DNA from 2 places in the Marinoscillum sp. HNIBRBA16962 genome. Region 2 is predicted to be linked to the other one. Evidence: riboswitches for the same ligand, from Rfam matches in the RefSeq annotation. Region 2 holds a riboswitch; the other holds the start of a gene.
What was found. Region 2 has a riboswitch for cobalamin ahead of AC3E9V_RS20280 (TonB-dependent receptor). Riboswitches for the same ligand answer to the same signal wherever they lie in the genome.

Region 1 (12,060 bases), 2.2 Mb from region 2:
GAGATTTAATCTGATTCGCAATAAGTTTTTTATGAGATAGATCAGTTGGTTTTATCGAATGTCAGGTATGTCCGCTAATCTCCTGTGGAGAGTAGTGTCATGTCAACCCCTTGATTAACAGATTATAGTCTACAAAAACCTGCTAAGATGGCCTTTAAGTGTTTTAGGGCTATGTTAATGAAGGGTCAAATCGAGGCCTAAGCCCGAAACCCCAAAATCATTAAGGCTTAAACTGGATCTTTCGCATCCTTAGCGACTTGGGTGTTACTTCCACATATTCATCCTTCTGGATATATTCCAGTGCATCCTCCAGCGAAAACTGTCGTCTTGGAGCTACTTTCGCATTATCATCTGAACCGGCCGCTCGCATGTTGGTCAGCTTCTTGCCTTTAATGACATTCACCACCAGGTCATTACCACGTGTGTGTTCTCCGATCACCTGACCCACATACAATTCGTCTCCCGGATCGATGAAGAAGACTCCCCGGTCCTGGAGCTTATCAATGGAGTAAGCAGTGCAGGCGCCTTGTTCCATGCTTACCAGCGAACCGTTGTTACGGGTTGGTATTTCGCCTTTCATTGGTTCGTAGGCTTTAAAACGGTGGGTCATCACTGCTTCACCTGCTGTAGCAGTAAGCATCCTGTTACGCAGACCGATCAGCCCTCTTGCAGGAATATCAAACTCTAGGTGCTGGATGTTTCCTTTAGGCTCCATGACCGTCAGGTCGCCTTTACGCTGAGTAGCCAGCTCGATCACTTTTCCGGAGTACTCATCCGGGACATCCACTACCAGGTGCTCAATTGGTTCGTGTTTTTGCCCGTCTACTTCTTTGATCAGCACCTGTGGCTGACCTACCTGCAGTTCGTAGCCCTCACGACGCATTGTCTCTATCAAAATGGACAAATGAAGTATCCCCCGGCCATAAACGAGAAATTTGTCTTCAGATCCGGTTTCTTCAATTCGTAGTGCCAGGTTTCGTTCTACCTCTTTAAACAGTCGGTCCCTGATCTGACGGGAGGTCACGTATTTGCCTTCTTTTCCGAAAAAAGGAGAGTCATTGATCGAGAAGAGCATGCTCATGGTAGGTTCATCTATGGCAATTCTCGGTAGTATGGTGGGGTTTTCAAAGTCTGTCACCGTATCTCCGATATCAAAATCTTCAATGCCTGTGATGGCACAGATGTCTCCGCAGGGCACTTCCTTTACCTGTTTTTTGCCCAGCCCCTCAAAAATGTGAAGTTCCTTCACACGAATTTTCTTCACAGACCCGTCTTTTTTGGCCAGGCCTAGCTGTGCGCCTTCTTTCAGGGTACCCTGAATCACTTTTCCAATAGCAATCCGTCCTACGAAATTTGAAAAGTCCAGAGAAGTGATCTGTAATGCAGGAACACCTTCCTCTACCTTTGGTGCAGGCACTTTTTCCAGGATCACATCCATCAGGTGGGAGATGTCCTCGGTCTGGTGTTTCCAGTCCGAGCCCATCCAGCCCATTTTGCTGGAGCCGTATACTGTGGTAAAGTCGAGCTGCTCCTCTGAAGCATCCAGTGAAAACATCAGGTCAAAAACCTGCTCCATGACCAATTCAGGCTGGCAGTTTTCTTTATCCACCTTATTGACCACTACGATAGGGTTTAGGCCGAGCGCCAGCGCTTTGCTCATTACAAACCGGGTTTGAGGCATAGGGCCTTCAAAAGCATCTACCAGGAGCAGTACACCATCTGCCATTTTAAGTACCCGCTCTACTTCACCTCCAAAATCGGAGTGACCGGGAGTGTCAATAATGTTGATCTTTACGTCTTTGTATATTACAGAAACATTTTTGGAAAGTATGGTAATGCCTCTTTCGCGTTCCAGGTCATTATTGTCAAGGATGAGGTCATCAAACTCCTGGTTTTCTCTAAAGAGCTTAGAGAAGTGTATCATCTTGTCTACCAGGGTCGTTTTGCCATGATCTACGTGAGCAATGATGGCAATATTTCTAATATCAGTCATAGTCCTTTTTATAAAAGAGCGCAAAAATAACCCCTTATTTGGTCAATAGTCTGTTGCAGTCAAAAAAAGATTGTTAATGTTAGTCTGGCAAGAGACGCCAGATAATAAGATTTAAGACTGCATTGTCTAAGATCCATCTAATGTCTAAGATCCATTTATTGTTTTAGCTCTATTTTTACAATGACTAACAAGTATTCGAAAACCCAGGTCTTAACTAAAGAGCCAAAGTTTAACCTCTGAAGTCTAATGTCTAAACCCAACATCTTCCCATGAAAAAAGTTCCTTTAATCGTCGTAGTTGTCTGTTTTTTGTTTATCGCTGCTTTCTTTCTGGGACCGAAGGTTTCTTTTGAGCCGATAGAGGGTCCGCAAATCACGGCATGGGATATCTCCCTGGATAGCGTAGACCTGTATGTACACATGAAGGATGCTGACATACCAAACCTGAAGCCAAACAATGAATCCCGTATCATCTGGGCAGATAGTATCCGTAAAACCAGATATAGCCTCGTCTATCTGCACGGGTTTTCTGCCAGCCCTATGGAAAGTAACCCTATTCCATTTGACTTTGCCAAACGCTACGGGATGAATCTCTATGCTCCGTTGTTTGCAGGACACGGACAAGATGACAAAGAGTCTTTTTTGACTCTGGAGCCTAACGACCTGGTAAAAGATGCTAAAGAAGCTATAGCAATCGGACAGTTGATCGGGGAGGATGTGATCGTTATGAGTTGCAGTACGGGCAGTACCCTGGCTATTTACCTTGCAGGCGCTAACAGGGAAATGATCGATGCGATGATCATGTATTCGCCTAACATTGAACTATATAACCCTATGGCAAAGCTAATGACAGGTCCGTGGGGTAAGCAAATAGTTCTGACAGTCGCTGGAAAATATCGTTTTCCTGATTCTACCACCACTGCAGAAGGACATCAGTACTGGACCACCACCTATCGCAATGAAGGATTGTTGGCATTGCAAACACTCCTGGATGCTACCATGACCACTGAAGTGTTTGGAGCAGTAGAGCAGCCTTACTTTGCAGGATATTACTACAAAAATGAAGAAGAACAGGATAAGGTCATTTCAGTAAAAGCTATTCAGCGATTTGATTCTCAAACCAGCACACCCGAGGATCAAAAGGAGTTAAGGGCTTTTCCTGGAGCAGGAGAGCACGTCATAGCAAACCCTGTCAAGTCGAATAGTGTAGAGGAGGTCAGAAACAGTACATATCAGTTTGCTGAGTCCGTTTTAAACCTGGTACCGGCTTTGTAATGATCAGACCAGGGCGCTGGTCAATGCTCTTAAGTTAAGGTCACTCCAGAATGGAGTCTTTGGTAAAAGGGGCATTCCCGCTTCAATAATTTGATAGATTCTATCCGGATGGAATCACTGGAATGACTGATTTGTGAAGTTACAACCTTAACTTAATATCATTCTTTCTTTACCAGGTGGATATGACTTCTATGATTTGAATCAACTACTTTAAGTACGTATATGCCCTGTGGTAATTCGCTGATGTCCAATAGAAATTCAGACTTGTTGGCAATATCTCCGGAATCAGACAACCTGCCTTTCAGGTCCGTTAACCGGTAATGGATAAGGTTTTCAGGAGCGGTCACTTTTAGGTGCCCGGAAGCAGGATTAGGAAAGACCTTAATATCTGATATGGTTTCTTGCTGGTTCCCTAAAACCACCTCCAGGTCACTAATAGTAATATCGAGCCAACTCATTCGAGCCTCAATCCAGGATTTCAGAAAGTCTATTTCATCCTTGTAGCTTTGACCCACATAGCTGTTGGGCCATACGTATGAACCCAGGATCGGCCAGCGCTCGAAGTTTCTTTGCTGGGGAGCTTCCAGTTCAATGGCCAGTGAATCTATGTAGGCATGAATAGCTTCTGTGGAAAAGGGGCCTGATCGAAGTTCTTCCCATCTTTCCTGGAGTTGAGCTATATAGACAGGGTCTTGCATGAACCGATTCCACCAGAATGGATTCAGCCAATAGTCATGGGGGCAAATCTGATTAAAATTCCAGGCCCACCCGTCGGTTTCCCATCCGTCACAGTAGTCAGCGTTACCAAATGCCAGGTTGTAATCCCAGGGAGGCCCCATGACTAACCTGCCATCATTACTGTCCTTATCTTTATAAAAATAGGTGCTCAGTCTGTAGCTATCAACGTTACGATTTATCTCAGATAACAGAGAATAATCTACAAATGACCGGATATTGATAAATCGCCGGTAACCATAGACAGGATCAGTAAACTGACTGCTTGCCAGTGCTTCTTCAAAGCCGGAAACATAAGTCCTGATGTAGTCTAGCTGGGTAGAAGTAATATCTTCAGGGTCCGGTTCTTCTACCTGAAAAAAAATCTCCTGATAGTCCTGCTCCCTGTTTGGTGGTGGGAAGGAGGAGGCCCAACCTTTTACAGTTTCGCCATCATTTGTTTTATCAATCTTAATGATATATCCACCGGTCAGATCATCCCCGGTGTTTTCATCAGGATTCAGGGTACTTATATCTATCCGGTCCCCATCGCGTTTGATCTTTTCCATAAATACATAAACTCCCTTATAGTCATTATTGATAACCAATTCACAAAACCTGGTACGACTGCCATACCAGCCCATCCTGGACCAGAGATAGAAACTGAGGTGATTTCTCATCAGCGATTTATCAGAGTAGGGGCCGTATAATACCCAATCCTCTTCTTTAGGAAGCCCGAGCACCATGGCAGACGTGTCTTCATTATTGATGGTTCGTAGTTCCAGTCCGTAGCTTTTCTTATCAAAAAACTGGCTGGACTGTCCTCTTAGTTCTATCCCTGCATATCCATCATAATCATTTGCAGGATCTGTTACCTGATTGATCACCCCGGGTTCGTTATCGATGATTTTCAGTGTGGAAAAAACTTTAGGTTCGTCCGGGATTTCCTGTTCATCAGTATCAATGATGATAATAGGGAGATTGGAAGACTGGAAATCTACCTGAGCTTTTATGGCTATGGAGCTTAGAAAAAATAAGCTAAATACATAGAGGTATCTTTTCATGTTCATATGTTGCTAAAACAAGCTGGACCGCATAGGCGGCTTGTTGCCTTAATTTAACCCTGTTGATACTATTACCCTAATATTATTATACTTATAGTACAGGCTGTCACGATTCATATATATTTTCATTGTTGCTAAATAATCAGCAGAAATGAGCTACCTTTGTAGCGTATTAAAAAAAATAATTTGAATAACTTTTCTCAATTGGGTCTTTCCGACTCAATCCTCAGAGCCGTATCTGAGTTAGGCTTTGAAACACCATCCAAAATTCAGTCTGAAGCAATTCCGTTATTAATTTCTCAGGACATTGATTTCATAGGCCTGGCGCAGACCGGTACCGGTAAAACCGCGGCTTTTGGTCTCCCACTAATAGAAAAGGTAGACACCACTAAAGACTACACCCAGACGCTGGTGCTCGCTCCTACAAGAGAGCTTGGGCAGCAGATCGGCGATCAGTTGAAAGCATTTGGCAAATACATCAAAGGCCTGAAAGTGGAAACTGTATACGGAGGAGCGCCCATACAGGTACAGATCAAATCCATCAAAAGCAAGTCTCCTCAGGTCATCATCGCTACACCAGGCCGTCTGATGGATCTGATGAAGCGAAAAGTTATAGACATCAGTAAGATCAAAACCCTGGTTTTGGACGAAGCGGATGAAATGCTGAACATGGGCTTTAAGGAGGACATTGATACCATCCTTTCTTTTACTTCAGGAGAATCCATGGTCTGGTTGTTTTCGGCCACTATGCCGCCGGAGATCCGGCAGATCGTAAAGACCTACATGGTAGACCCTCAGGAAGTAAGGGTTACCCCAAAAAATGTAATTAACGAAAACATTTCTCACCATTACTACCTGATCAACCGGGAAGATAAAACAGAAGCGATCGTCAGGATGCTGGATGCGGAACCGGACATGCTGGGGATCATTTTTTGCCGGACCAAGAGCGATACCCAAAAGCTCGCCGATGAGCTATCAGGCAGGGGATATCCGGTGGAGGCTCTGCATGGAGACCTGAATCAGAACCAGCGTGACCGGGTGATGAACAAATTCAAAACCCACAAGATCAAGCTGGTTGCTGCTACAGATGTAGCCGCAAGGGGAATAGATGTAAAAAGTATCTCGCATGTGATCCATCACTCCCTACCGGATGATGTAGAGTACTATACTCACCGAAGTGGACGAACAGCCAGAGCCGGAGAGAAGGGAGTTTCTGTTTCGCTGGCTACCCGCGGCGACTTACGTAAAATCAATCAGTTTGACAAAAAACTGAAGCTTGGGCTGCAAAAATCCAAATTGCCTTCAGTTGTTGAGATCTCACAGCAGCGCCTTATGAAATGGGTAAGTGAGGTGAAGTCTGTGCAGGACCTACCTGACAAAGCGATCACCGACGAAGTGGAAGCCCAACTGTCCTCTCTCTCTAAAACGGAACTTATTGAACGATTGGTTGCATTGGAAATGGGACAGATTGATCAGAAGAGCAAAGAGCTGGAAGAACCCTATCACGAGAAGGAAGATTTTTATAAAGATGCTCCAAAGAAAGGTAAAGGCCGTCGGGACAGGGGAGGGTTTAATCACTCCGGCAAAAGATCCGGAGGAGACTTTAAGCGTCCGAAAAAATCAGGAGGTAAGAGCCATAAAAAAAGTAACCGGTCTTTTTCCAGACGGAGAAAGGGTTGATCTTTAGTAGCTTTCAGTTGGTTGAAAGTTGCAGTTCAGTTATCTTTGGGAGTAAGTTCTTTACTTGATTTCTTAATCAAAATCGATTGCGGTTCCGGTATTTTACTATTAGAATATTGGGATTAAAAGGGAATCATGTGACCGACCAGGTGTGGTTGGGAATCATGAGCTGACGCGCAACTGTAATTCTGATCAGGGAGAAATGCCTTGATAGTTATGTCTTCACAAAAAAGACCATTGTTTCGTCTGAGACGGGATGAGAAGGGAGTGAAGATCAGATAAGCCAGGAGACCTGCCGTTTTCGACCTCTGTCAGAGCTGTTTGACGGGGGATTTGACAATGCTTTCGCGTTATTTGAAGCAGGTCAAAGAGGCTTTTCAGTTTGTGGGATCTTTTATCCCGTTCCTCTTTTACCCGTTCCTATAAGGCATTGTGAAGTTAGGCTAAGGGCTTTTAAAATCATGTTCAATTTTTTTAAAAGCTTTAAAAATGCGCACACACAATTTAGGTTACCCCAGAATCGGGAACCATCGGGAGCTTAAAAAAGCCTGTGAAAACTACTGGTCAGGCAAAGGTTCTCTTGAAGAATTGCTGGCTGTTGGTAAGAAAACCCGAAAAACCAACTGGAACCTTCAGAAAGAAATGGGGATCGACCTCATCCCTTCCAATGATTTTTCCTACTACGATCAGGTGCTTGATATGTCCCTGACTTTGGGGGCTATCCCTGAACGATACGAACCCCTGATGTTGGGGGATTTCACAGAGTTGGATCTTTATTTTGCAATGGCCCGTGGCTTTCAAAAGAAAGGTCATGACATCACTGCCATGGAGATGACCAAATGGTTTGATACCAATTACCACTACATCGTTCCGGAATTTACGAAAGACCAGACGTTTAGCGTCCACTCACGCAAACTCGCCAATGAGTTTCTGGAAGCTAAGGTCGAATGCGGGATCATTACCAAACCGGTAATTATAGGTCCCGTCTCTTATTTGCTGCTGGGCAAGGAAAAAGAAGATGGTTTTGACAAACTGGATCTTCTGGACAGGCTGTTGTCCGCTTATGAGGCCCTGTTACAGGATCTTGTAACTGTGGGGGGTGAATGGGTGCAGCTGGATGAGCCTTTTTTGGGTCTGGACCTGAACGAAAAAGCCAAAGAAGCTTTCCGTAAAACTTATTCTTTTATCAAAGAACGTTTTCCAACCCTCAAAACACTTGTAGCCACATATTTCAATGGATTGGAGGATAATGCGGAAGTTGCTGCTTCATTGCCGGTATGCGCACTTCATATTGATCTGGTGCGCGATCCGGATCAGCTTAATAAGATCCTGGACTTAGCTCCGGAAGGCCTTACACTATCCCTTGGTCTGGTGGATGGGAGGAATATCTGGAAAAATGATTTTGAGCATTCTCTAAAACTGATCGAAAAGACTGTTGATAAACTTGGTTATGAGCGCGTTTTTGTGGGTCCTTCATGTTCGCTGTTGCATGTGCCCTGCGATCTGGAGCTGGAAACCAATGAAAAAGCTCTCCCTAACGAAATTAAGAATTGGCTGGCGTTTGCCAGGCAAAAGCTGGACGAGGTGGTGACTATCGCCAGCTTGGCTGAGCGAAAAACTTCCGAGGTGTTACAGTCAAAGCTCGAGGAAAACAGACAGGCTGTGGCTTCCAGGAAAACTTCTGATCTGATACACAGTCAGGAAGTAAAGACCCGATTGGGTGCTTTGAACGAGGGTGATGCATCTCGTAACAGCCCCTTTTCCGCGCGAAGGGAGCTTCAAAAGAAGCGTATTAACCTGCCGCAATACCCCACTACCACCATTGGCTCCTTTCCACAAACTGCGGAAGTGAGAAAGCTTCGTTCACGATTTAAAAAAGGTGAGTTAACTCAGGATCAGTACGACGCGGAAATTGAGAAAGCAACCATTGAAGCGATAAGAATACAGGAAGAGATTGGTTTGGATGTGCTGGTTCACGGTGAATTTGAGCGAAACGATATGGTGGAGTATTTCGGTGAGCGGCTCCAGGGTTTTGTGTTTACCAGGTTTGGGTGGGTACAGAGCTATGGAAGCCGATGCGTAAAGCCACCGATTATCTATGGAGATGTGAGCCGTCCGGAGGCCATGACCGTCCGATGGTCTTCCTTTGCTCAGTCTCAAACTGAAAAGCCGGTAAAAGGAATGCTTACCGGGCCGGTAACCATACTGCAATGGTCGTTTGTAAGAAATGACCAACCCAGATCGGAAACGAGTCTTCAGATCGCATTGGCTATCCGGGATGAGGTACTGGACCTGGAAAAGGCCGGGATACGGATTATCCAGGTGGATGAGCCAGCTATCAGAGAAGGACTTCCGCTCCGCAGAGACAATTGGACAGCATACCTGAACTGGGCGGTAAAAGCTTTCAAAGTAGCTACCTGTGGCGTGAAAGACGAGACACAGATCCACACTCACATGTGCTATTCGGAGTTTAATGATATCCTTGAGCACATCGCCTCCATGGATGCGGACGTGATCACCATTGAGTGCTCACGATCACAAATGGAGCTGCTGGATGCATTTGGGGATTTTAACTATCCGAATGAGATCGGACCCGGAGTGTATGACATTCACTCACCCAGAGTACCGTCAAGGGAGGAGATGGTAAAACTCCTGGATAAGGCACGTGAAGTAATTTCGGAAGATCAGCTCTGGGTAAACCCGGACTGTGGCTTGAAAACCAGAGGCTGGGAAGAAACCAGGGCAGCCCTTAAGGAAATGGTAGGAGCAGCTCAGGAAATGAGAGCTTCCAGACCTGAAGTTGTTTAACCTGATAATTTGGCGGACCGGCCAGGTCCGCCAATACTGATCATGGCAAAGCATGAGATTAAGGTCTGTTTGAGATGCGGAAGCGAATTTGAATGCAAGATTGGCTCTATTCACCTGTGTCAGTGCTGGGATATTCCGCTTAATGAAGAAGAAAGAATCTGTCTAAAAGAAAAATACGATGACTGTCTTTGTGCAAAGTGCTTAATAGCCGAAAAGCATAAGCTTCATCAGGGGTGAAAAAACTAAAAAAGCCTGGAAATAACTTTGGATCATGAAATAACTTTGGAGTATAATGAATATAGATATAAAAGGATCACTTAAGACAAATATCATTCTGCCTTTACAGAGCTGGGACATCTATGCGATGGAAATGGCCAAAAACCTGGAGAATGGGAAAAAAGCGAGGGATCTGAAGGTCTTACAGCAGTTTCAGGAGCAGTTTGGCTGGCAAGTGGATTTCAGACAGATCCTGTTGAGGCCGTATGACGCAGTAGTTCTCACAAATCGCGCAGTGAAGATCAAGTGGGTGAGCGATGGTTTTCAGAAAATGACGGGATACACGCCCGCGGAGGTGAAAGACAAAAACCCGAAAATGCTCCAGGGAGTAAACACCTCAAAAAATTCAGTGAAGTACATTCGTGAACGTCTTTTTGAACAGCATTCTTTTGCCGAACACATTATCAACTACCGCAAGAATGGAGAGGAATATGTATGCAGGGTGGAGATATTTTCGTTAACAGATAAAAGGAACAGGTTGACCCACTTTTTGGCTTTGGAAAGAGAAGTTAAGTGAATACGGTGATTCCTAGAAGTGTGTTTTAACACCGGAAGGGTTGATCTCTATCAGATCGAACTCGGTAATAAACCGGATCAGGGCAGGCCAATGTGTTTGAAAGCCTTCCATTATTTCTTTTTTCTTTTCAAATCCAAAAACGTAGATCAGCTTTTCAGGAACCTTCCGGGAAACATAGCTTTTCACAAAATCATCGTCCCTGGTGATAATGACCCAGTTTTTATGGAGGGCAAATTTTCTTAGCGCATTGTCACTGATGGGCAGCTCATTTCCAAAAGCATTGACATGAAGAGCTTCAAAACCTGATTGACGAATAAATTCTGCAAGTGCAGGGGGTAAGTTTTCGTCAACCAGGTATTTCATAAAATCAAGCTTCGGTTACTACTACTTTTTCCATGACATCACCTTGCCGGATATCCTCGATTACCTCCAGACCCTCCACAACCTTTCCAAATACTGTGTGATTCCTGTCCAGATGTTGAGTGTTTTCACGGTTGTGGCAGATAAAGAACTGTGAACCGCCGGTGTTTCGACCGGCATGGGCCATGGAGAGGACACCACGGTCGTGGTGTTGATTATCGCCATCCAGCTCACAATCGATCGAATAGCCAGGTCCGCCAGCGCCAGTTCCATCAGGGCAGCCACCCTGGATCACAAAATTGGGAATAACCCGGTGAAACGTGAGCCCGTCATAGAAGCCTTTTTCAGCCAGCGAAATAAAGTTATCTACCGTATTAGGAGCATCTTTTTCGAAGAATTCGATTTTCATTACGCCCCTTTTGGTGTGTATTTCTACTTTTTTCATCCGTTAAATTTTAATTGGACTGCTAAATTAAGGACAGCCTGATAATTGGGATAACTTTGTGGCTGATAAATTGTCTTTATGAGTATACCAATCATAGAAATCGGGAAGTTTAATCACCTGGAAGTGTTGAAGGAAACTGAGCAGGGACTTTATGTGGGAGATGAGGTGGAAGAGATCCTCTTACCCAATAAATACATTCCCGAAGGCCTCAAGGTAGGAGACTGGCTGGATGTGTTTATTTACAACGACTCGGAGGACCGGATGATCGCCACGACACTTATTCCTAAAATCCAACTGGGGGAATTTGCCTACCTCACGGTAAAAGAAGTGACCTCCATCGGCGCTTTTCTTGACTGGGGGCTTGAAAAAGATCTTTTAGTGCCATTTAAGGAGCAGCGTCATAAAATGGAGCCCGGGAAGTCTTACATGGTATACATGTATCTGGATGAGGTGACTGACAGGCTGGTAGCTTCATCCCATCTCAATAAGTTTCTGGAGCATGAAAACATAGAGCTGGAAGAAGGAGAGGAGGTGGACCTGCTGATTGGAGACATGACAGACCTGGGGTATCAGGTGATCATCAATACCAGGTATCGGGGGTTGCTTTTTAGAAATGAGGTTTTCAGGGACATTGAGCCCGGAGATCATACTAAAGGATTTGTAAAAAAAATACGGGCAGACAAAAAAATTGACGTAACTCTTGAAAAACAGGGCTATGAAAGTATAGAGCCTAATGCAGACCGGGTCTATAAAGAGCTAAAAGAAAATGACGGGTTTTTACCTCTGCATGATAAAAGCGATCCTATGGAGATCCAGGGACAGCTTCAGATGAGTAAAAAGAACTTCAAAAAAGCCGTCGGGGCATTGTATAAGAAGCGCCTGATCGTAATGGAAAAGAAAGGAATCAGGTTGAAGTAACGGGTTGCGGG
Region 2 (12,060 bases):
TCTTTTCCAGTCTTCTCAATACCGAGTGGATGGCCGTTACATCCATGGAGCGGTTTGCATTTGTCTTGAGCTCCTCCATTATCGCTACAGCGTAGGCCCCTTCATAGAGACTGCCTACAGTTAGTAAAACCAGCTCTTCCAGCTCACCAATGTGTTCTCCTTTCATATTATCATGTTTTTAAATATGAATATGACCAGCATAGCTGGTTTCTTGTACAAACGTACAAGTTATAAATTAGTTGTATCTTTGTACAAGAAATATTTCCATGTTTTTCATGAGACTTTTAAGGTGATCGGCTTTGTTAAGTTATGTTGAATGAAATGATCAAGGAGAGTATGGGTTTGATACAAATATTCCCCCTTTTCTGTAAGTGGCTCTAATGCCATCAAGATAAGGTTGAAATTTCAAAGAATCAGTCATTCCAGCGATTCCATCCGGATGGAATCTATGTATTATAAAACGGAAATGCTCAATTTGATCAAAGACTTCCCGGCCGGGTAGGCATGACTGGAGTGACCTTATCTTGATGGCATTGAAGGGAGCCCGATGTGGGTTATAGAAAATTCATCAAGCCTATACTCCATTACTGGTTTAATCGCACTTGACAAAGGATTAATACCGAAAACTATTCTCAGAATCGTTCAGGGACCAGTTGTATTGATAGGTATCTATTTCGTGGCTCTCAGGTATCTGCGTTTCCCGGTAGCGATTGATGTAGGCCTTGATAGAGGTGGTATCATTTAGAAAGTCCTGCTCATACCATTCGAACACCTGAGATACACTTGTTTTATCTTTATACACCCGTACATACCAGTTGATATTAAGCACTTCTCGGGTTTTACGCTCAATCTGGATATCCAGTGAATCGGGTAGGTAGGCATAATTGGCAATAGGAGGGCAGCCAACTGCAGCGCATACCAATATAAAGTGTAGTCTTGCATCAGGAAATTCTTCAAATAAAAGATCTTTTTCCAGAAAATCCAGAGTCATTTGGGTTCCGGCTACCAGGTAAGTTTTGGTATCAAAGAAACCCTGGATGTTCATGGGACCTTTGGTCGGGTAGTTTTCTAAAACTTGCTTGATTACCAGAATGTTATAGGCATTTGTATAGAAGGCTTTGCGAACGGTGGGCTGTACACTGTTTACCCTGTATTCTGCAATCATTCGTATCAGCCTGTTTAGCGAATGCGGATTCTCCTGAATTTCCTGATAATTAACCAGTCCGCTTTCCACAAATGTCTCAAAGAAATAATCAGCTTCAGTAAAAAAATCTGTTGGCTGGGCGGTATTTGGAAGAGTCACCGCTTGAAGAAGCAGAATCAATAGAGTAGATCTCATTTTGGCGATAATTTGACGTTTCCTTTAAGGTACGACCAAAAAAGCAATTATGGATGCCTGTCGGAAATCAATTCTGATAATTTTTTCAAAAGGTTCTCTATGGTTTTTACTTTTTCTGTCCCATATTCCCCGCTGATTTTCCACTCGTTATTAGCTACCTCTACTTGAATTTTAGCCCCCGAATCTAATTTATAATTATTTCGTTTGAGGGCTTGTTCGGTCCAGAACTTCACCTCTGTCGGCCCTGCTACACAAACCTGTGGCCCTTTTTGTGGAAGCTTTATGGATCCATGGATCATGTCATAGCCATAATCCTGCAGGTAGAGTGTTTTTTCCAAAGTACCATTGAGGATCAGGTCTTCCGGTAACCCTTCTTTGACTTCCTCCATAAAGTTGAAAAGCCACAATCGATCTGAAAGCTGAGTACATATCTGCATGTCATGCGTTGAGATCAGTACACCTTTGCCGGTTTGTGAAATGTGCCTGAGTAGCATCATGACCTCTATTTTATTGTGAAGGTCCAGGTGCGCGGTAGGCTCATCCAGGATGATCAGATCAGTTTCCTGTGCCAGGGCTCGTGCGATCATGACCTTTTGTAATTGACCATCACTGAGTTCGTAGAGTTTTTTATTGGCCAGGTAGTTGGTATGTGTTTCCTCAAAAGCCCACTCTATCATGTCCTTATCCTTCTGGCTGAGTATCCCCATCCAGTTGCTGTATGGGTGGCGACCTATGGCTATTAACTCGAGCACCGAGATGTTAAAAGAAAAAGGTTTTTCGGTCAGCACGAGACTGACGCGCTTTGATAGATCCTTATTACTCAGCGTCCGCAGGTTCTGATTTTCAAAGAGCACCTCTCCTCCCAGTACTGGCAGCAGACCGGTAATGGATTTGATAAAGGTGGTTTTCCCAACCCCATTTTGTCCCATCAGAGATACAATCTCTCCGGGGCGGACCTGCACATTAATGTCTTTTTGCAGAGTCCTGTCTTCCCCCTTGTGCTGAGGATACCCGATAGTCAATGATCTGGTTTCAAGTAAGCTCATGACTTAAACGAGTAATTAAGATTTTTCTTTCGAAGCAAAATATAGATCACAAACGGAGCTCCAAACAGCGCCGTAACAGCATTGATCGGCAGGGTGCTCTCTGAACCGGGCAGCTGGGCAATGACATCAAAAATTAGTAGGAGAGCTGAGCCAAAAAGGATAATTAGCGGGGTAAGGAAAAGGTGATTGGAAGTGTTAAACAGCATCCTGGTCAGGTGTGGTAATGCCACCCCAAAGAATGCGATCGGTCCGCAAAATGCAGTGACGGTACCTGCAAGTACCGCTGTATTAATGATGATCAGCAGTCGGGTTTTCTTCAGGTTAAGACCTAGGCTGGCAGCATAACTTTCTCCCAGTAACAGGGTATTCAGGGGTTTTGACAATAATACAGAGGCTCCTAACCCGATCAGAATGATGGGGATGAAGACCGATAGTTCTGCCCAGCTCAGGGTTCCGAGGCTTCCAAAAGACCAAATGACGTATGCCTGTATGTTTTCTGCCTGACTAAAAAACTGTAGAATGCTGACCAGAGCGCTGGTGGCTGCACCAAACATCAACCCAATAATGAGGAGGGTTACGCTGTCCTTCAGCCGGGCCGCAGCCACAGAGATGATCAACAAGACCAAAAATGACCCCAGTCCTGCAGAGGCCACCAACAACCAGCTTCTTCCAATACCTGTGAGCTCTAAAAAGCCCCCGAGATAGAACCCTAAAAAAATGGCGATTGCCACGCCGAGACCAGCTCCCGAACTGATCCCAAGAATGTAAGGTCCTGCCAGAGGATTACGAAACAATGTCTGCATCTGTAAACCACTAATGCCCAGAGCGCTGCCTACAAGAATGGCTGTTATGGCTTTAGGAAGTCTGAAGTTTGTTAGAATAAGATCCCAGCTTTCACTACCGGTGGACTGCCCCGAGAGGAATTGTAGGAGTCCACCAAAAGAGATCTGTACCGAACCAAGGCCGATGTTAGCCATGAAGCACAGCAATAGCAAAAAGGCCAGTATGACAAGTACCCGGACCCATTTCTTCTTTGACTCTTCAAGCTGCTGGTGGATCATGGTACTTTCCGGAAATAGTAAGTTTCGTATGCAGGCAACAATTCAGGGTGTAATATTTTGATTAGATCGGCTAATACAATATCCGGACGCGCATATCCTGACTCAAAGAAATCATAGCCTCCGGATGGGCTGATCCGCTTATTGTAGTTGTAAACCCGGTTGTTTTGAAACGCTTCAAATTCCATGTAGCGCTCATCCTGCCCGGCAAGCTCTTCCTTCGTGTTGAAGGTGCTGATACCGATCCAGTATTCTGCAGTATGGGCTTTGTCAAACACCGATTCAAAGCTGATCTCCAGCCAGCCACTGGTGGAGTCCTCTTCCCAAATATATTTGCCACCGGCATGATGGTAGAATTCTGCAGCCCAGTTTTGTCCGCCAGGCAGAAACCACGCATCCCCATACATCACCCCGCTTAAGATTGTGGGACGTTTGTTTGCCGATGAAGCAAGTGTTTTAAGTGAGTCGTAAGTATTTTCAATGCGTTGGAAGATAGAGTCTGCCCGCTCTTCCTTTCCATAAAAAGCCCCGAAAAATTTTATCCACTCCGCGCGGCCCAGGGCTGAGGTTTCAAGGTAGTCAGCATTATAGATGACAGGAATCCCAGACTCAGTGATTTTATCCAGTGATTTTGATTCATTACCCATATCAAAGGCGAACACTACATCCGGCTGAAGGGATAAAAGAAGCTCCAGGTTGAGGTTTCCATCAGGGCCCAGGTCAGTGATCTCACCATCCTCCACGCGTTTTCTGATCTTTTCGGAGCTGATGTAGTTTGTGTTAGGAAAACCTACCAGTGTGTGGTCCACCTCAAGCATCTCCAGATAAGGAAGGTGAGTGGTTGATGTTACTACTACTCGTTTTGGCACTTCTTTTAATGGGTATTCTATAGGATTTACAGCTCCTGGCCAGGGTTCAGTGACAGTAAGTTTGGTTTCATCAATTGTAAACTTTTTCGCATAATCCAGTTCCAGACTGACTGTTCGGGTATTGTCCTGATTGGTTTCTTTTTCAGGTGAACAGCCAGGTAGAACCATAATGATCAGTGCGAGGAGAGTGATATTTTTCATAGGTCCAAAATTGTTTAAAAAAAATCAGACGATGTAATTCATCCGATCATTCATTAGCTTTGCAGCGATTATGGTTACCGACGAAGTTTCGCTTGTTCGGTATTAAAAGGGAATCCGGTGCGATTGGCAAAGTGCTGATCCAGTCCGGAGCTGTCCCCGCAACTGTAATTCCGAAAAAATGTCTATCACATCTTGCCACTGTCCTGACGATAAATGTCACGATGGGAAGGCGATAGACAAGGAAAAGCCAGGAGACCTGCCACAATCATTTAATTTTTTCTAAGCTTCGGGCGAAAGCTATAGGAACTTGATAGACTTTAAGTTTACCATACTTCCTGTTTCTTTTCCGATGGCTTTGAATTGACTTTAAAGTTTGATTCATGGTCATGAGAATATACGTTTTTTTCCTTTCATGGGCACTGACTTTTGTAGTTGTTGCACAGCAGGATTCTGTGCTCTTAGACGAAATCACGGTTTCTGGCAACCACTTTCAGCGATTTTCCGCTGGTGGTAACTTCCAGCAGATAACCTTGCAGCCCGGTGACTTTTCATTGGAAGAGGCACTAAATGATAAAAGCTCGATTTATTTCAAGTCGTACGGCAATCAGCAGTTGGCTACTATTTCTTTTCGAGGAACTTCAGCAAGCCAAACCAATGTGCTATGGCACGGTATACCTGCCAATTACCCCACCTTAGGTCAGATGGATTTTTCTCAATGGCCGGTTTGGTTTATGGAGTCGCTGGACCTTCAGTCAGGTGGGGATGGAGCACTTTATGGGAGTGGGGCAATTGGGGGGACGGTAATGATAGATTCTAATCCTTCGGCCAGAGAAAACCCCGTCGCTCAAGTGAAGATGGGGATTGGGAGTTTTGGTCGGAACTTCATTGGAGTAAAAAGTGCGTATAAAAGTGGGAATCTAACCGGTGATACACGCCTTTTCCGAAGCTATATCGAAAATGATTTTGATTACACTTTGAATGGTGAAGAATTCACTCAGGAAAACGCCTCAGTTTTAAATTTTGGACTTCAGCAAAAGCTAAACCTGGAAATATCTCAGTATTCCCATCTTTTTGCAGATGCTCAGCTTACGCTAAATGATCGTGATATCCAGCCATCAAAGCTAAGTCCGGATCAGAATGATCACTTAGAAACTGAAAATATAAGAGTAGCAGCAGGCTATGAGTTTAACGGTAAAAGTAGCAACTTCAGTAGTACGCTGGCTTTTCTGCGTAATGATCAGATCTATAATGAAACGGATCAAACTTTTTCTAATCAGTATTCAGCTTTAATAACCTATTGGCTTGAAGTAAATGACAAACTGGCTCTAAGAGTTGGCTCAAATGTGAATTTATCTACAGCTAAAGCAGAAAATTATACGGAGAATTTCACGGATTTTCGATCAGATATTTTTGGGTCTATTGAGTACCAATTTTTGCCGTGGTGGAAAAGCACTCTAAATCTCAGGCAGTCTTTTTACCAGGATCATTTTCCGTTTACCCCTTCATTGGGTACCCAGCTAAGCATTTACCAGGATGACGATGATCATATGGTAGCAAACCATAAACTATCCGTTGCTTTTCGTTTTCCAACACTAAACGATCGTTATTGGCAACCTGGTGGAAATCCGGATCTGAAGCCAGAAACAGGTTTTACACACGAAGGCGGCTTTACGTGGAAAAGAAAAAAGGGGAACTGGGGGAATACATTTTCATTCACTACTTATCAGACCTGGTATGAAGACTGGATTATCTGGCTTCCAACTACAGCTGGCTTCTGGGCACCGCAAAATTTCCGCTCTGTTAATATTTACGGTTTTGAAGCTGGTAACACATTTAAGATCAGTATTTTAGGAAATCCACTTAAAATAGCTGGTGGATATGCCTTTACCAGATCTTTGAATGGGGCGGGTACCAATTCAGGCAACCAGTTACCATATTCACCACTCCACAATGCAAATTTTCAGGTTCAGAAAAACTTTCAGAAAAAGATCTCTGCAACTGTTAGGAGTCAGCTTACAGGAAAAAGGTATACCACCCTGGATAACACAGAAATTCAGTCTGTGGCTTCATTTTTTCTGGTGGATTTAAGAATTGATAAGGAATTTCATATGGGAAAGCTAACCTTAATAGCAGACGGAAGCATAAAAAATCTATTTGACCAGGACTATGAAAACCTGATCAATCGAGCTATGCCCGGAAGAAACTATCAATTAAATCTTTTAATCAAATACAAATAGTTATAACATGAGAAATTACTTTTTTAAATGCTTTTTATTTTTTCTGCCATTGCTATGGATCTCTTGTGACAGCAATGATCCCGAGCCTGAGAATACAGGTCAGTTTGAAGGCGGAGTTTTTGTTGCCAATGAGGGGAACTATGGTGAGGGAGACGGATCCTTGAGTTTTATAAATGCAGAGGGTACAGTAACCAATAATCTTTTCAGTTCTGTTAATGACAAATTGCTCGGAGATGTAGTCCAGTCTATTCATATTGGTGATAATGATCTTTTATATACAGTGGTTAACAATTCCAATAAGGTAGAAGCAGCGAGTATAGATAGCCTTAAATTAGAGTTTACCATTGAAAATGTTTCGTTACCCAGATATATGACTTCTTTAGATGGGAAAGGATACCTGACAGAATGGGTGAGTTTTACAGATCCTGGGCAGGTAACAATTTTTGATCTTGAAACGGGTTCAATAGAAAAGTCCATCACTACGGATTTTGGTGCTGAAGGAGTCATTATTTCTGATGGTAAACTTTTCGTGTCAAATAACTTTTCTACTACTGTGTCAATTGTTGATTTGAATGCAGAAGAAAAGACCGGAGATATCCAGGCCGGAAATAGTCCTTCGCAAATGGTTTTGGATGCTGATGGAGATGTGTGGGTAGTCTGTTCCGGGGGGTCTGATGCTAATTATAACCCACTTAATGATGGCAAGCTTATTGAAATAGATCCTGAAAGTGAGGCTGTTAAAAAGGAAATAGAGTTGAATACAAATCTGTCTGGCAAAATAGCTATAAATGCTGCAGGCACAACAATATTTTACTTGATAGGAAATTCGATATATACTATTGAAACTTCAGCTACTGCTCCTCCGGAATCCTCCTGGGTGACTGAGTCTGAGGCAGTCTCTTTTTATGGCATTGGTGTTGGTCCGGATGACAAAGTGTATGCTGCAGATGCTAAAGGATTTGCTGAAAACGGTGAAGTCTTCCAGTATTCTACAACGGGTAACCTTGAAACTACTTACAAGGTAGGCCGGGGGCCAAATGGATTTGCCTTCAATTAAATAACTGATCCACTGCATGGCGGACAGATAGTTCGCCTGCAGTTACTTTTCCTTTCAAGTCTTTCAGTTTTTCTTTAGAGACTTTGTTTGAATAGAAATCCTCTTCCAGTCGGTCCTTGATCAGGCTGTGAAACCATTTGATCTTCTGCTGCTCGCGTTGCTTTTGGAAGTAGCCGTTTTCAGTGGTCTTCTGTTGAAATTCATTAATGGTCGAAGCGATGTTTTCAAGCCCGGAATTTTCAATGGAAGAACAAATTTCCACCGGTACCGTCCAACCTGACTCGTGGGGTGGAAATAAATGCAAAGCATTAGCGTAAGCTTTTTTGGCTTGTTTTGCGGGTTTCAGGTTTTCACCATCTGCTTTGTTGATGACCACAGCATCTGCCATTTCCATAATTCCTCTTTTGATACCTTGTAATTCATCCCCTCCACCGGCTAGCATTAGTAGCAGGAAAAAGTCAACCATATCTTTTACGGCAGTCTCAGATTGTCCTACTCCCACCGTTTCCACTATAATGATGTCATACCCTGCAGCTTCGCAAATAGCGATTGTTTCTCGGGTTTTTTGTGCCACTCCTCCCAGGGAGGTTCCGGAAGGGGAGGGCCTGATGAAAGCATTGGGGTCAGTAGAGAGCTTGGTCATTCGTGTTTTGTCTCCCAAAATGCTTCCCCTGGAGATCGTACTGCTGGGGTCTATGGAGAGCACCGCTACTTTTTTACCCTTAGCGGTGAGGTAGCTCCCAAATGCATCGATGAAAGTACTTTTACCAACTCCCGGAACACCTGTTATACCAATACGTATACTATTACCTGTTTTTGGGGTAATTTTGTCCAACAATCTGGCCGAAAGTACTTTATCCTCAAAAAGTCGACTTTCGACGATACTTATGGCTTTACCAAGTATGATTCGGCTTTGTTGGTCGATTCCCTCTAGGAGTTGATCTAAAGATGGACGATTTTTGAAGTGATCTTTCATAAAAAACTTGCGAATTGCAGGTAAAATTGTTTAATTTCAATAAAAAATTGAATTTTACCTATTTTTGATTGGTCGAATGGTTTAATGAGTTTTAATTGCGAAGGCAAATTAATTCTTTTTAATCACCGCTAAAAAAACGACATGTTTAGAAAATTTTGGTTAGACGTAATACTTGGGACAGTATTCATCTTCGGTTTGATGGGCCTTTTCCAAAGTGTAACTGCCTTCAAGATCTTTGACATATTTGACCCGATTGGGCAAGCCTTTGAAGACATGGAATTTACCGATGTAGTGTTTTCTCAGCTTCGGGAAGATCCGGTAGGTGAAGAACGCATTGTATTGGTAAATTTAAGTTCACTACAGAGGGCTGAAATCGGGATGATGCTGCAGATTATCAGCCAGTATAACCCTGCTGTGATCGGTATTGATTCTTTCTTCTACTTTCCTAAAGAAGATACGCTGGGAGATCAGATGCTGATGGAGGGGATGGCTAGTGTGGAAAACCTGGTGCTTGCATCTAAATGGCATCCTCATGAAGATGATCCGCTACAGGATTCGGTGGCTTACTCATGGGAGGGTTTTAATCAGCATGCCACCTCTACCGGCTTTGTGAACCTGGTTACGGATGCTGAAAATCAAGAGGATCTGAAAATGTGCCGAACCTTCGTACCAAAAACAACTATCAGGGAAGAGCAGCACCTGGCTTTTGCCGTGGAGCTGGCAAAGTATTATGACCCTGCTCTGGCACAAAAGTTTATTGACAGAGGGTACGAAGAAGAGGCTATTAACTTTAGAGGAAACGTACTTGATTACGGAGCTACCAAGTTTGGTACGAAGTACTTTGCATTGGATGTACCGGATGTCTTTCAGGAAAATTTTGTGCCTGAAATGATTGAAGGAAATATCGTCATATTTTGTTATCTGGGTGAGTACCTGGGAGATCGTGAGTCATTGGAGGATAAGTTCTTTACACCGCTAAACAAAAAATATATCGGCCGGACGTTCCCCGATATGTATGGCGGAGTGATCCACGCCAACATCATTTCCCAGATATTGAATGAAGATTACATTAATGACATGACGGATAATCAGGGAATTGTACTTGCAATAATTCTTTTGTTTCTCAATGTTGCCTGGTTTTCTGTCATATATAAACGAGTACCGAAATGGTATGATGGTCTTACCAAGCTGTTTCAATTACTTGAAATCGGGGTATTGATATACGGCATGATTTATGTCCTGGATAAGTTCAGCTATAAACTAGAATTGGGTATTGCCCTCTTTGCCGTAGCGCTTGCAGGAGACGCTTTGGAAGTTTACTATGGTGTAGTGAAAAACTCACTCACCAGGGAAGGTAGAAAATCACTATTTAAAGTTGATAAATTATAAACTAAAAACACACATTCAATAAACGCTAATGATTATGAGAAAGTTAATTTCTTACGCCTTTGCTACAGCGATGCTATTTTCAAGTATAATGGCTTTTGCACAAGCTGATTACGCTTTTAGAGTACTGGCTAACAAAGGAGCAAACAAAGTGAAAAAAGCTAATAGCAGTGAGGCAGTCTCTTTGAAGACTGGTTCTAAACTATATGCTGGAGATGAGATTATTGCCGGTGAAGGAGCATACATCGGATTAATGCATAATTCCGGTAAGACCACTGAGATCAGAGGTTCCGGTGTGAAAAAGGTATCTGAATTGGAGAAGACGATCAATACTGCAAGCAGTAGTGTATCCAGCAGATATGCAAAATTTGTAATGAACAAGTTAAATGAGGAGGATGAAACGACAAATTACCGTGCCAGACTGAATGCAACGGGAGCGGTATCCCGGGCTACAGGTTCTGCAGCGATCAATGTGGTTGCTCCTAACCAGGCCGACCTCATGGGTGATGTAGCCATCCTTAGATGGAATGCTCCAAAAGGAATGGAAGAAGGTGGAACTTATTTGGTTAAGATCGAAAACATCTTCAACGAGGAGATCTATACAGAAGAGACTGACAAAACGTCAATCGAGCTAAATTTCGCTGACGAGGAGTTGGCTTACGATATGGGTCTTTACCTGGTAAAAGTATACAAAAAAGGAGATGAAGAAATCGCTTCTAATGAAGTTGGCATCAAAAAAGTGAAAGCCAATGATAAAGTAGAAGTTCAGGAAAGCCTGGCCAGCCTGAAAAGCGAAGTTTCTGAAGATTCTCCATTGAACAAGATCATCTATGCTTCTTTCTATGAGGAAAACGGATTGATCCTGGATGCACTGACCAAATATGAGGAAGCCATCAAAATGTCTCCGGATGTAGATGACTTCCAGGAGCTATATGCAAGCTTCCTGATCAAAAACGGTCTTGCTGAATAAGTAAAGGATATAAATTGTCATAAACCCTTTCACTCCCGGTGGAAGGGTTTTTTTATGTCTGAAGGAATTTATTCAGAATTTCCGTAGCAGCTTTAGCGATAACTGTGCCCGGACCAAATATGAAAGCAACACCCTTTTCCCGAAGAAACTTATGATCCACTTCCGGGATAATTCCTCCTGCGACAACCATGATGTCCCCTCTTCCTATTTTCTTTAGCTCTTGGATCAGTTCGGGGACCAGCGTCTTATGTCCTCCGGCTAATGAAGATGCCCCTACAATATGTACATCATTTTCAGCAGCCTGCAGTGCTGCTTCAGCGGGAGTTTGAAAAAGCGGACCAATATCCACGTCAAAACCCAGGTCAGCAAATGCTGTGGCAATTACCCGGGCGCCTCTGTCATGACCATCCTGTCCCATTTTAGCCACCAGGATCCGCGGTCTGCGCCCGGCCAGCTCCTCAAACTTATCAGCCAGTGAAATGGCTTTTTTAAAATCATCGTTCTGTTTTATCTCTGATGAATACACTCCTGAAATGGTTTGGTTCCTGGCCTGATATCGCCCAAATACTTTTTCCATAGCCAGTGAAATTTCTCCGAGTGTTGCCCGGTTTCTGGCTGCATCTATAGCTAAAGATAACAGGTTGCCTTCATTCGTTTCTGCACATGTGGTGATTTTTGAAAGACTTTCAGAGGCAAGCTGTTCATCTCTTTGTGCTTTCACCTGATTGATTCGTTCTATTTGCTTTCTACGCACCTCAACATTATCCACCTCAAGCAACTCGATCTCCACCTTTTCATCATACTGGTAGCGGTTTACCCCCACGATGGTTTCTTTTCCTACATCTATTTTGGCTTGTTTTCGTGCAGCTGCCTCTTCGATTTTCATTTTCGGGTAGCCCTGTTCAATAGCCCTGGCCATAC

Region 1: another riboswitch for cobalamin. It lies ahead of metE (5-methyltetrahydropteroyltriglutamate--homocysteine S-methyltransferase); the one in region 2 lies ahead of AC3E9V_RS20280 (TonB-dependent receptor).

Annotation. Positions count from the first base shown of each region.
Region 1 covers NZ_CM173603.1:2,678,790-2,690,849, forward strand. The annotation lists gene typA (translational GTPase TypA) at 221-1,993, opposite strand; gene AC3E9V_RS11375 (alpha/beta hydrolase) at 2,263-3,267, shown strand; gene AC3E9V_RS11380 (CotH kinase family protein) at 3,426-5,045, opposite strand; gene AC3E9V_RS11385 (DEAD/DEAH box helicase) at 5,232-6,725, shown strand; cobalamin riboswitch at 6,798-7,039, shown strand; gene metE (5-methyltetrahydropteroyltriglutamate--homocysteine S-methyltransferase) at 7,215-9,533, shown strand; gene AC3E9V_RS11395 (cysteine-rich CWC family protein) at 9,576-9,770, shown strand; gene AC3E9V_RS11400 (PAS domain-containing protein) at 9,826-10,326, shown strand; gene AC3E9V_RS11405 (DUF5615 family PIN-like protein) at 10,339-10,689, opposite strand; gene AC3E9V_RS11410 (peptidylprolyl isomerase) at 10,694-11,131, opposite strand; gene AC3E9V_RS11415 (CvfB family protein) at 11,210-12,049, shown strand.
Region 2 covers NZ_CM173603.1:4,858,273-4,870,332, reverse strand. The annotation lists gene AC3E9V_RS20305 (PadR family transcriptional regulator) at 1-166, opposite strand, end outside; gene AC3E9V_RS20300 (DUF547 domain-containing protein) at 614-1,339, opposite strand; gene AC3E9V_RS20295 (ABC transporter ATP-binding protein) at 1,387-2,385, opposite strand; gene AC3E9V_RS20290 (iron chelate uptake ABC transporter family permease subunit) at 2,382-3,446, opposite strand; gene AC3E9V_RS20285 (ABC transporter substrate-binding protein) at 3,443-4,513, opposite strand; cobalamin riboswitch at 4,568-4,791, shown strand; gene AC3E9V_RS20280 (TonB-dependent receptor) at 4,900-6,750, shown strand; gene AC3E9V_RS20275 (DUF5074 domain-containing protein) at 6,758-7,807, shown strand; gene meaB (methylmalonyl Co-A mutase-associated GTPase MeaB) at 7,800-8,783, opposite strand; gene AC3E9V_RS20265 (CHASE2 domain-containing protein) at 8,925-10,172, shown strand; gene AC3E9V_RS20260 (hypothetical protein) at 10,207-11,139, shown strand; gene scpA (methylmalonyl-CoA mutase) at 11,192-12,060, opposite strand, start outside.